DNA from 4 places in the Serratia bockelmannii genome. Region 1 is predicted to be linked to each of the others. Evidence: predicted binding sites of a transcription regulator. Region 1 holds the regulator's gene; each other region holds the start of a gene.
What was found. The regulator Fur, encoded in region 1, represses iron uptake genes when iron is present. The targets are predictions, from matches to a motif close to ATAATAATGAGAACNACTATCAA.
Positions count from the first base shown of each region.

Region 1 (3,127 bases):
GGTGGATCCGACCGATACCTCCAATACCACCTCCGTGCAGTTCTTTAACCGTCAGAGTTACCTGAACCCGTGCCTGGATTCCTCCCAGCGCTTTGTCGACAAGGTGATTGGCGAGATTGCCCAGATGCATAAAGAAGCCGGCCAGCCGATCAAGACCTGGCACTTCGGCGGCGACGAAGCGAAAAACATCCGCCTGGGCGCCGGCTACACCGACAAGGCGAAACCGGAACCGGGTAAAGGCATCATTGACCAGAGCAATGAAGACAAGCCGTGGGCCAAGTCTCAGGTGTGCCAGGTGATGATCAAAGAGGGCAAAGTGGCCGACATGGAGCACCTGCCGAGCTACTTTGGTCAAGAGGTCAGCAAGTTGGTGAAAGCGCACGGCATCGACAGAATGCAGGCCTGGCAAGACGGCCTGAAAGACGCCGAGAGTTCGAAGGCGTTCGCCACCTCGCGCGTGGGCGTCAACTTCTGGGACACCCTGTATTGGGGCGGTTTCGATAGCGTTAACGACTGGGCCAATAAAGGGTATGAAGTGGTGGTCTCCAACCCGGACTACGTCTATATGGACTTCCCTTACGAGGTGAACCCGGACGAGCGCGGTTACTACTGGGGTACCCGCTTCAGCGACGAACGCAAGGTGTTCAGCTTCGCGCCGGACAACATGCCGCAGAATGCGGAAACCTCGGTCGATCGCGATGGCAACCACTTCAACGCCAAGAGCGACAAGCCGTGGCCGGGCGCCTACGGGCTGTCCGCTCAGCTGTGGAGCGAAACCCAGCGCACCGACCCGCAGATGGAATACATGATCTTCCCGCGCGCGCTCTCGGTGGCAGAACGCGCCTGGCACCGCGCCGGTTGGGAGCAGGACTATCGTGCCGGCCGCGAATACAAAGGCGGGGAAACCCACTTTGTCGATACCAAGACGCTGGAGAAAGACTGGCTGCGCTTTGCCAATATCCTGGGCCAGCGTGAACTGGCCAAGCTGGACAAGGGCGGCGTCGCTTACCGTCTGCCGGTACCGGGCGCACGCGTAGCGGGCGGCAAGCTGGAGGCGAATATCGCGCTGCCGGGGTTGGGCATCGAGTACTCCACCGACGGTGGCAAGCAGTGGCAGCGCTATGATGCCAAGGCCAAGCCGGCGATCTCCGGTGAAGTGCAGGTGCGTTCGGTCAGCCCGGACGGCAAACGCTACAGCCGCGCCGAGAAGGTCTAAGCCCGGTGCAACGGCCCGCTGCCCTGGCGGCGGCCGTATAACGAAGGGGGAATGCGTTCGCCCACGCGTGTCGGCGTAGGGCGGACGTTGTAGTGAGAGTAGTACGTGGAGTCGCTGTGCCGCTGCAATTGTGATATTTCATGACATGATTTTCCCCCGGCTTGTCCGGGGATTTTTTTGTCTGCTGTACGGCGGGCATAAAAAAACCGCCTCGGTGTGAGGCGGTTTTTCATAGCCGGTCAGGGCTTACTTCTTGTCGTGCAGCGTTTCGTCTTCGCGGCAGTCACCGGTTTCACAGTGGCCGTACAGGTACAGGCTGTGGTTGGTGAGCTTGATACCGTGCTGCTTGGCGATATCACGCTGGCGCACTTCGATGGATTCGTCGCTGAATTCGATCACTTTGCCGCAGTCCAGGCAAATCAGGTGATCGTGGTGATGCTGTTGGGTCAGCTCGAACACGGACTTGCCGCCTTCGAAATTGTGACGTGTCACAATGCCCGCATCGTCAAACTGGTTCAGTACGCGATAAACCGTTGCCAGCCCGATCTCTTCGCCCATATCAATCAGTTTTTTGTACAAATCTTCCGCACTGACGTGATGGCATTCCGGATTTTGCAGTACTTCCAGGATTTTGAGTCGCGGAAGCGTGACTTTTAAGCCGGCCTTCTTCAATGCGATGTTGTTGTCGGTCATGCGAATTCAGTCCTGTTACTATGCTAATCAAGTTGAGGCGTACTCGCCTGTGGCATCGGTCGGCACAAAGAGTTAATGCGTCTCATTATAGAACCGGTTGTACTAAATGGAAACCGCCGGTTGTTAACAAAGATATAATTGCACTATTGCATGTTTTGCATGCAACGCCTTGATGGATGGGATAAACCGATATCTCAGTCTACCGTGACGGGGTGGGAAGTTACAAATCTGTAGCTTCTATCGCAGCAATCCCTGTTGCCGATGACGGCCCTGTCGGCACACTATGCACTTTACAGGGCCTTTGTTCAACCTTTCGCCAGTGCCGGGGTTTAGCCGACGATATCGGCCAGGCTCAGCTCTTCGACAATCTGTTTGACCCAAGCGTCCACGCGCTCGTTGGTCAGCTCCGGCTGACGGTCTTCGTCGATCGCCAGACCGATGAAGTGATCGTCGTCCGCCAGACCTTTGGAGGCCTCGAAGTGGTAGCCTTTGGTCGGCCAGTGGCCCACGATGGCCGCGCCGCGCGGTTCGATGATGTCGCGGATGGTGCCCATCGCGTCACAGAAGTATTCCGCGTAGTCTTCCTGGTCGCCGCAGCCGAACAGCGCCACCAGTTTGCCGTTGAAGTCGACTTCTTCCAGCGTCGGGAAGAAATCATCCCAGTCACACTGCGCTTCACCGTAGTACCAGGTCGGGATACCCAGCAGCAGGATATCGAACCCTTCCAGGTCTTCTTTGCTGCTTTTAGCGATGTCATGCACTTCAGAGACGTCGTCGCCAAACTGTTTCTGGAGAATTTTCTGGATCATTTTGGCAATGTTTTCGGTATTGCCAGTGTCGCTGCCAAAGAAAATGCCTACAGTAGCCATATCGCGTATAACCTTTAAATTCAAGTAATTGCATTACTCGATGCCAGCACTGCCGCCGCTGACGCCGATTAAAATGATGCCATGGCAAGAGCCTTTCGCCTCCGGGGCGGGCGCCGACAGGCGCAGTCTCTTACCGGTAAATGCGTATCATGCCAGAAAGTGGCGCCGGGGTTTTATCGCATTTATGCGATGCCGGAGAATGAAGAAAAGCGGGGTCGATCCGGCGTTGTCCTTAACGCCGCGCCGCGCGTGCGGCCGAAGAGATCAATGTTCCGGCTGTTCTTCCGCCAGTTGTGCCAACAGCATCTGCTCGATGAGTTCGCTGCGGCTGATGTTGCGCTGTTCCGCC
Region 1 covers NZ_CP196512.1:1,218,687-1,221,813, forward strand. Annotated here, with positions in the region: gene ACSJLU_RS05790 (beta-N-acetylhexosaminidase) at 1-1,216, shown strand, start outside; gene fur (ferric iron uptake transcriptional regulator) at 1,463-1,909, opposite strand; gene fldA (flavodoxin FldA) at 2,239-2,778, opposite strand; gene ybfE (LexA regulated protein) at 3,043-3,127, opposite strand, start outside.

Region 2 (3,127 bases), 1.0 Mb from region 1:
GCCGGCGCCTTCGCACAGCGCGCGCTTGGTGACGAAGTTGAGGATACCGCCCTTGCTCTCACCGCCGGAGAACCAGTTCTGCACCGTCGAGTATTTCACTTCGGCGTCTTTATGCAGGATCACTTCCACCACCGCCGCGTGCAGCTGATAGCTGTCGCGCACCGGGGCAGAACAGCCTTCGATATAGCTGACATAGCTGCCTTCGTCGGCGATCAGGATGGTGCGCTCGAACTGGCCGGTTTTGGCGGCGTTGATACGGAAATAGGTCGACAGCTCCATCGGGCAGCGCACGCCTTTCGGCACATAGACGAAGGTGCCGTCAGAGGCCACCGCGGCGTTCAGCGCAGCGAAGAAGTTATCGTTGGACGGCACTACGCGCCCCAGGTACTGACGCACCAGATCCGGGTATTCCTGAATCGCTTCGCCGAACGAGCAGAAGATCACCCCGCTCTCCGCCAGTTTTTCACGGTAAGTGGTAGCGACCGATACTGAGTCGAAGATGGCGTCCACCGCCACTTCGCTGCCCTCGCGCACCGGCACGCCGAGCTGATTGAACGCCAGCTCCACTTCGCTGGTCAGGTAATCTTTTTCCGTCGCCGCGCCCGGTTGCTGCTCGGCGCCGGGTTGCGAACCGCAGGCATCGTCGCAGCTGCCGCAGGACGGCGCCGAATAGTAACTGTAGTCCTGGTAGTTAAGGCGTTCGTAATTGGCCTTCAGCCAGTGCGGCTCTTCCATCTGCAGCCAGGCGCGGTAGGCCTCGAGGCGGAATTCCAGCATCCACTCGGGTTCGTTGCGCTTGGCCGAGATGGCGCGAACCACCTCTTCGTTGATGCCTTTGGCCAACTCATCGGTTGCAAGCTGGGTGAAGAAACCTTCTTTGTAGCGACCTTCGCTGACCCAAGCCTGCACTTCATTAGGCATTTCTACATTGCTTCGTGTCATGTTGATTGCATCGCTCAAACGCCAAAGCTCTCGCCGCACCCGCAGGCATGCTGAGCTTTAGGGTTGTTGAATTTGAATATCTGATTCAGCCCTTCGCGGACGTAATCTACCGTGGTGCCATCGATGAACGGCATGGCCTTCAGCGGCACATAGAGTTTGGCGCCGTCGCGCTCAAACAGCAGATCGTCATCGGCGGGTTCGCGGGTCAGATCCAGCACATAGGCAAAGCCGGCGCAGCCGGATTGTTTCACCCCTAGCTGCAGCCCTTTCACCTGCGGATCCTGCTGCATCAGTTTCGTTATTTGTCGTACGGCGCTGTCGCTGAGCGAAATGCCTTGCCAGACATTTTCATCCAGAGAAAAGGTGCCGACATTTTCCGTTTGCATAGGGTCTACCTCACACTCGTGTTTGGCCACAGCCAATCTGGGTTGCTTATATGTTAGTGATAACGATTATCACTTCAACCGTTTGTTTTGCGGGGGTATCCACCGCGAGCGCGGTTTTTCGCTGCGGCGTGCGGCAAGCCAGCGGGACATTCGTGGTGGCTTGCGGCATCTGGCGGCAAGGTGTGCATGCTATCCCTATGAATTTGTTCTTTATCCTGCATCACCGTACCGCACTCCCCGGTGGCCCGTCAGCGTTACAGTGCCGCGGTACACTGCCGATCTAAACATTCATAGAAAATACCTATTTCTGCATTCTGTCTGTCGTAAATGTGCGTTTATCGGCATTTCGTGGCGCGGCACCAGCGCGCGCCCCTCAGGTTAAAGTTTAGTCGCTCAGGATTAAATTGGGTCGTCGGCGGCCTTTTACACCCCCACGATGAAAAAACGCCGCGCCGGGGATTGATCGGCAACGCGGCAATTTATATGATAATGATTATCATTCAATTTGAATTTGAGCGCGAAGCCAATGACTCTTTCGATCAACGCATGGTTGCTGGGCAAGATTGATGACTACAAATTCAGCGTGCGCGACGCTACGGTGGACTTTTATATGGCCGAAGCGGCGCTGCGGCGCCCGGAATGCAATATCGACCACCTGAAGCGGTACAACAGCGTCAGCCTCACCATGGCCAATCTGTGCCTGGAGAACGGCGATGACGACAGCTACCTGCACGCGCTCAGCAAACTGCATAATCGGCTGATCGTCGAGATCAACAATCCGCAGCGCTGCCAGCTGTTTCGGGTGCAAAGCTACCACTTCGCCCGCCACACGCTGACGCTGATCTGCCAAAAATATGCAATGGAAGGCACCTGGGAGAAGGCGAACGCGTTTCAGAAGGACTTCGTCAAACGCGTACCGTTTCAGCTGTAAAGCGAAAGGCTCCGCAGGCCGGCAGCCTGCGGAAACCGGCGGGGATCAGTCGATGACCGCCGTGGTCAGACGCGAGGTGCAGCACAGCCGATCGCGCGCGTCGAAGATCTCGATTTGCCACACCTGATGGCGACGGCCGACGTGCAGTGCGCGACATACCCCGCGCACCTGGCCATCGAACACCGCGCGCAGGTGGTTGGCGTTGATCTCCAGCCCCACCACTTTCTGCTCGCCCTCACTGCACAGGTAACCGGCCATCGATCCCATCGATTCCGCCAGCACCACCGACGCCCCGCCGTGCAACAGCCCGAACGGCTGGCGGGTACGGCCATCGACCGGCATGGTGGCCTCGAGGAAATCCTCACCCAATTGGGTAAACTCGATGCCCACATGGCTGACCATGCAGCCGTCGCCGGCGCGGTTCAGCTGCTCCAGCGATGTTTCACGTTTCCACAATTTCACTCAATCATCTCCAGAAGTGCCTGTAATGGGTGGCGCACGCCATTGCCCTCGATGCGTTTCACCTGACTGCGGCAGGAATAACCGGTCGCCAGGCAGCGCTGCCGCGGCAAACGCTGTAGCGTCGGGTGCCATGATAGCTCATAAATGCCGAGCGAGTTTTGCAGGTTCTTGGCTTCATGGCCGTAAGTCCCCGCCATGCCGCAGCAGCCGACGCTGACATTCTCCAGTTTGGCGCCGAAACGGGCGAAAATCGCCGCCCACTGTTGGCCGCTGGCCGGCAGCGCGGTGGTTTCGGTGCAGTGACCGAACAGATACCAGGGCTCGCCGGTCGCCGGCTGTTCGGCGCGATCCGCGATCCGCTGCTGCAACCATTCATGCACCAGCTGCACCTGGAAATCGCCGCGCT
Region 2 covers NZ_CP196512.1:2,249,182-2,252,308, reverse strand. Annotated here, with positions in the region: gene sufB (Fe-S cluster assembly protein SufB) at 1-942, opposite strand, end outside; gene sufA (Fe-S cluster assembly scaffold SufA) at 957-1,328, opposite strand; gene ACSJLU_RS10840 (hypothetical protein) at 1,855-2,259, shown strand; gene menI (1,4-dihydroxy-2-naphthoyl-CoA hydrolase) at 2,305-2,721, opposite strand; gene ydiJ (D-2-hydroxyglutarate dehydrogenase YdiJ) at 2,718-3,127, opposite strand, start outside.
Region 2: the regulator Fur is predicted to act here: its motif matches at 1,379-1,401, upstream of sufA (Fe-S cluster assembly scaffold SufA).

Region 3 (3,127 bases), 2.5 Mb from region 1:
GAAATCGGCCCGGCGGTGGCGGTGACGGCGGCGGTGAGGGTAACGCCGAACAGCATCAGCCACAGCCGGCTGCCTTCGGCGTTCACGCCCAGCGCGCGCGCCGTGTCGTCGCCCATTTCCAATAGCTGCAGCCGTTTGCCCATCAGCAGCGCGGCCGCGGCCGCCAGCAGGATGAACGCCGTGGCGGGCTGGGCTTTCTGCCAGGTCATGCCGTTGAGCGAACCGGCCTGCCACATGGCGGCGTCCATGGCGCGCTCCAGCGAAGCGGTGATGATCAGCCAGGTATTGGTGGAGACCAAGACCGCGCTGATGGCGATGCCGACGATGATCAGCCGGAAGCCGGCGATGCCTTGCCGCCAGGCCAGCAGGTAGATGGCCAGCGCGGCGAGAATGCCGCCGGCCAGCGCGCCGCCGGCGATGTAGTAATAGCCGCCGTTGAACAGGGTGATGGCGATCAGCGCGCCGGTGTAAGCCCCCATGTTAAAGCCAATCACGTCCGGGCTGCCGAGCGGGTTGCGGATAATCGACTGGAAGATGGCGCCGCTCATGCCGAGCGCGCCGCCTAACAACAGCGCCATGGCAATACGCGGCAAACGCCATTGGGTGACCACGGTGACCAGATTTTTCGGCGCCTCGCCGCTGAGCGCGGCAAAGACCTGTTCCAGCGAAAGTTGCAGTGTGCCGTAGCACAGCGCGGCAACGGCCATCGCCAGGCACAACGCCAGCAGCGAAAGATTGACCAGCAGCAGGCGCAGCGGCAGGCGCCCGTTGATGACGCCGTCCGGGCGGCCGATATGCAACATGTGGGGCAGACTCATTACAGACCCCCCAGTGTTTTCTTGCGGCGCACCAGCCAGATCAGCACCGGCGCACCGATGAAGGCCGCCACGATGGAAACCCGCAGTTCACCGGCCGCCAGCAAGCGGCCGACCACGTCGGCGCACAGCAGTAAAATCGGCGCCAGCAGCATGGAGTAGGGCAGGATCCAGCGCTGGTCGGGGCCGACCCACCAGCGGGCGATATGCGGCACCATCAGGCCGATGAAACTGATTGGGCCGACGGTGGCGGTCGCCGCGCCGCACAGCAGCGTGATGGCGACCACCGCGACAATCTGAGTCAGCACTACGCGCGCGCCGAGCGCGATAGCCAAATCTTCCCCCATACCGATGGTATTCAGCGGCCGGGCGATGAGCAGCGTCAGCAGGCAGCCGAGCAAAATGGCGGGGGCGGTGACCGGCAGCGTGGACAGCGTGCGGATATCCAGCGTGCCGGCCTGCCAGAAGCGCAGTTGGTCAAAGGTTTGTGGATCGATCAGCGACAGCCCGGTGGTGATGCCGAGCAGTACCGCGCCGATCGCCACGCCGGCCAGCGTCAGCCGCACCGGGTTGATGCGCCCACCCGCCAGCGTGCCGATCAGGTAGACCAGCAGGGTGGTGAGGGCAGCGCCGACGAAGGCATAGGCCATATAGCTTTCAGTGGTGGCGGCGCCGAAAAACATGATGCCGATGACCACGGCGAAGCTGGCGCCGGCGTTGATGCCGAGCACGCCGGGATCGGCCAGCGGATTGCGCGTCAACGCCTGAATCAGCGCGCCGGCGGCGCCGAGCGCCATGCCGGCTAAAATGCCCGCCAGCGTACGGGGCACCCGGGCGTTGAGAATGATGGTGCTGTCGGAACCGCTCGCGGCGCCCTGCAGGCTGAGCCAGACGGTATGGAAGGGGATGGCCTTGGAACCCAGCATCAGGCTGGCAATGATGCACAGCAGCAACAGCACCAAACCGATACCGAACCCGGCGAGGCGTTTGAAGCCACTGGCGTAAGCTGCGTGCGGTGCGGACGAAAGCGTCCGCTCAGTCGGAGTGGGTACGTTCACACCGGTAACTCCTGTATGATTTTTATTCTCATTGTTATTTGCGTTCATGCGGGCGCTAATAGTAGCACGAGTTTACGCCCGCATGCACCCGCCGGTTGGTGGCAAAGGTGCGTTGACGATGTTAATAACTATTGATATTTCAATTGATTGAATGTGAACGGTCGCCCCGCTTGTTGAAAGCGTCGGCAGGAGCCTGACCTGCCGACGGCGTGGCTCAGGGCTTTTTGAACAGCCGTTCGATTTGGTTCAGCATGTTGGTGGCACTGTAATAATCGAGGCGGAAGGTGTCGTTGCCGACGGCGTAGACGTGCCGCTGTTCCACCGGCTCCAGATGTTTAAGGAACGGGTTGGTCAGCACCTCTTGCACTTTGCGCTCATTGGTGGCGAACAGGATCAGGGTTTTGCCGTTCAGGCCTTCGGCCATTTTTTCGCCGGAGATCTGGATGATGTCATGGCGTTTACCCATGCTGGCGTTGCCTTTGGCGCTTTCCGGCGGGGTGGCCAATTGGAAGCCAAGCTGGGTCAGCAGCTTGCCCTGGGCGGAGCCCGGTGTCCACAGCATAGCCTCGCGGCCGTTGTCGGCATACACCAGCGGCGTGGTCGGCTGTGGCGGCAGGGTGATCGCCTGCTTCACTTGCTCCACACGCTGTTCGAAACGATCTTCCGCCTGTTTGGCGCCGGCTTCGTGACCGGTGATCTCACCGAGCTCGCTGGCCAGCTGTTGCCAGCTTTTGTCGCCATAATCGAGTACTAACGTCGGCGCAATGGCGGACAGCTGATCGTACAGCTTCAGCGCTGAATCCCCGCCGGTGGCGGCGACGACGATCAAATCCGGCGCGGCGGCGGCGACGGCTTCGGCATTGGGCTCCACCTGATACAGCCGTTCGACGTGGCGCTGTTTGGCCACTTCGCTCCACTGGGTAAAGAAGCCTTGTTTATCGGCCACCAGGGGATTTGGGCTGGTGGCGGCGCTGGCGACCACCGGGGCGTCGATCGCCAGCAGCGTACCGGTGATGGTGACGCTGGTGGACACGATGCGCAGCGGCGGTTTTTCCAGCGTGAATTTCCCTTTGGCGCTGTCGATGGTGCGCGGCCAACTGCTGTCGGCAGCAGGGGCGGACGGTTTTTGCTCGTCGCTCTTGTCGTCCGGGCCGCAGCCGCTGAGCAACAGGCTGGAGGTGGCGATAAATGCAATGAACAGCTGGCGTAAGGATAGGGTCATGAGCGGGCTCTTTCTTTCCTTGAACTAAGGCG
Region 3 covers NZ_CP196512.1:3,725,490-3,728,616, reverse strand. Annotated here, with positions in the region: gene fepG (iron-enterobactin ABC transporter permease) at 1-818, opposite strand, end outside; gene fepD (Fe(3+)-siderophore ABC transporter permease) at 818-1,873, opposite strand; gene fepB (Fe2+-enterobactin ABC transporter substrate-binding protein) at 2,088-3,095, opposite strand.
Region 3: the regulator Fur is predicted to act here: its motif matches at 1,889-1,911, upstream of fepD (Fe(3+)-siderophore ABC transporter permease).

Region 4 (3,127 bases), 2.1 Mb from region 1:
ACGCCATCCTGAAATCCCCTGGCGAAACATGCGCGGCATGCGTAATCGCATTGCGCACGGTTATTTTGATATCAACCTTGAAGTGGTCTGGGCGACGGTGCAAACGGCGTTGCCGGAACTGCTTACACAGCTGTTGGCGGTACGCCAGGATGCTGAGAAGTTAAACGACGGTGATTAAGCTTTCTTTGGACAGTGACTCTGGTTCCTGCCGGAGCCCCACTTTTATCCGCAATATCGAATTTTTCACGCCGGACGGCTATCCGGGCCAGGTGGCGTGCTGCCATTTTGCACTGGCGGAGTATCGCGACGAGCGTTTTCCCGAGGCGGGCTTTGCGCTGCCGGATCATCTGGCGCGCGCGGTGCCGAAGCGCCGTGCGGAGTATCTGGCCGGGCGTGTTCTGGCGCGGCAACTGTTGGCGCCGCTCGGTTTTGCCGATTTCACCCTGGCGCGCGGCGAAGATCGCGCGCCGCAGTGGCCGCCGGGTATCGCCGGGGCGCTGAGCCATAATTCGGATACCGCGTTGTGCGCCGTACACCGCGAGAGCGGGCTGGGTGGCGTTGGGTTGGATGTGGAGACGCTGCTCTCCGACGTGCGGGCGGAGGAGCTGTGGGGGGCGATCGTTTCGGCGGGGGAGCGCGAGGCGTTACTGCGCGAGGCGCTGGCGTTCAACGAACTGCTGACGCTGACGTTTTCCGCCAAAGAGAGCCTGTTCAAGGCGCTTTATCCGCAGGTGCGCTGTTACTTCGATTTTCTCGATGCGCGCATGGTCGCCGTGGATACGCAGCGGCAGACGTTTGTATTAGCGTTGCTTAAGACCTTGACGCCAAATTGCCCCGCCGGCCGCCGGTTTAACGGGCGTTTTTGGCGTGAAGGTGACGATGTCACGACTTTTATTTTTTGCTAAAACATAATAATAACAGTGTGTTATTTCTTGCGGCACCGTAACGCGGATGTGCCGCGGCGGGCGGAAAGATTCATTCATCGGAGATTGACCCACGGTGGGGTTCCGGTGTAGTTTATTCTCCTTTTTATAGCTAATGATAATTATTCGCATAAACATTATCATTGGTAAGGCGCAACAAAGGAGTGGTCTTGTGGCGACACTGACGACAGAAAACCAAACCTTCCCCGGGTTTGTGTACGCCGAACAATCGACCTTTTTGTACCGGTCCGAATTCCGGTCCCTCTCCGCCGACGGTGTGTTTGAGCGTATCGAAACGCCGGCGTTCGGCGGCGAGCAGGAAGGCAGCGCGCTGACGCAGCATATTCGCCAGGCGCTGACGCGCGCCAAAGCCGCCGGCCAAGAGACGCCGGTGGTGGTGGGCGCCATTCCGTTCGATACGCGCCGGCCTTCCTGCCTGTACGTGCCTGAAAACTGCCAGTTTGTCGCCAACGACAGCTTTACCCGCGCCGCGCGCCCGATGCTGCAACAGCCGCATCGCCTGGCCGCCTGCACCAGCATTCCGGACGAACCGCGCTTCAAGCATGCGGTGGCGGAAGCGGTCAGCCGCTTTAAACAGGGCAAGCTGGACAAGGCGGTGCTGTCGCGCATCCTCGACATCGAGCTGGAGCAGCCGGTGGCGGGCCACCAGATCCTCAATAACCTGATGGTGCAGAACCCGACCGGTTACCACTTTTCCCTGCCGCTGGCCGATGGCGGCGTGCTGATCGGCGCCAGCCCGGAGCTGCTGATCCGCAAGCAGGGCGGCGAGATCCACACCAACCCGCTGGCGGGCTCGGCGCGCCGTCAGGACGATCCGCAACAGGATCGCCTCGGCAGCGAGCGCCTGATGCGCTCGACCAAAGACAAATACGAACACAAGCTGGTGATCGACGACATCCGTCGGCACCTGGCACCGCTGTGCGCCAGCCTGAGCGTGCCCAGCGGCCCGTCGCTGCTCAGTACCGGCACCATGTGGCATTTGTCCACCCGCATTCGCGGCGAGCTGCTGAACCCGAATCTCAACGTGATGCAGCTGGCCTGTCTGCTGCATCCGACGCCGGCGCTGTGCGGCTTCCCGACCGAGAGCGCCCGCCAACTGATCGCCGATCTGGAACCGCACGATCGCGGCCTGTTCAGCGGCATCGTCGGCTGGTGCGACGCCAACGGCGACGGCGAGTGGGCGATCGTCATCCGCAGCGGCCTGCTGCGCGGCAACCGGGTGCGGCTGTTCGCCGGCGCGGGTATCGTCGCCGCCTCGACGCCGCAGTCCGAGTGGCTGGAAACCGCCGCCAAACTGGGCACCATGCTCAACGCTTTCGGCCTGAACAGCGGCGCGCTGTAGGGCCACTTTGCGGCGCAGCGCGCGCCGCATCCTATCCTTTTCGCAGGAGACAACGATGAACAACAATATGACCCGGCTGTGCGCCCGGATGGCGGTGCGCGCATGAGCATTCAGATGGATTTCACCGGCAAACGCGTGTGGGTGACCGGCGCGGCGCGCGGCATCGGCGAGCAGATCGCCCGGCATTTTTTGACGCAGGGCGCCGAGGTGGTGGGGTTTGACCGCGAGTTCGCCAACCCGGATTTGCCTTACCCTTGCGTGACGCTGGACATCAGCCGGCCGGAGCAGGTGGAGGCGGTGTGCCGCCAACAGCTGGCGGAGAACCCGCAACTGGACGTGTTGGTCAACGCCGCCGGCATTCTGCGCATGGGCAATACCGAAGATCTGAGCGTGGACGACTGGCATCAGTGCATCAACGTCAATGCCTCGGGGGCGTTTTACCTGTTCCGCGCCGTGCTGCCGCACTTTAAGGCGCAGCGCAGCGGGGCGATCGTCAGCATCGGCTCCAACGCCGCGCACGTACCGCGCGCGCAGATGGCGGCCTACTGCGCCTCCAAGGCGGCGCTGACTAGCCTGAACCACTGCGTGGGGCTGGAAATGGCGCCGTTCGGCGTGCGGTGCAATCTGGTGTCGCCGGGCTCGACCGACACGCCGATGCAGCGCGGCATGTGGCAGACCGACGATGCGCAGCAACGCACCATCGCCGGCTTCCCCGAGATGTTCAAGCTGGGGATCCCGCTGGGCAAAATCGCCCGTCCGGACGAGATCGCCAACGCGGTGTTGTTCCTGGCCTCCGACCTGGCCAGCCACATCACCATGCAGGACATCGTGATCGACGGCG
Region 4 covers NZ_CP196512.1:3,367,380-3,370,506, reverse strand. Annotated here, with positions in the region: gene ACSJLU_RS16095 (HepT-like ribonuclease domain-containing protein) at 1-178, shown strand, start outside; gene ACSJLU_RS16090 (4'-phosphopantetheinyl transferase family protein) at 186-905, shown strand; gene ACSJLU_RS16085 (isochorismate synthase) at 1,096-2,286, shown strand; gene dhbA (2,3-dihydro-2,3-dihydroxybenzoate dehydrogenase) at 2,389-3,127, shown strand, end outside.
Region 4: the regulator Fur is predicted to act here: its motif matches at 1,039-1,061, upstream of ACSJLU_RS16085 (isochorismate synthase).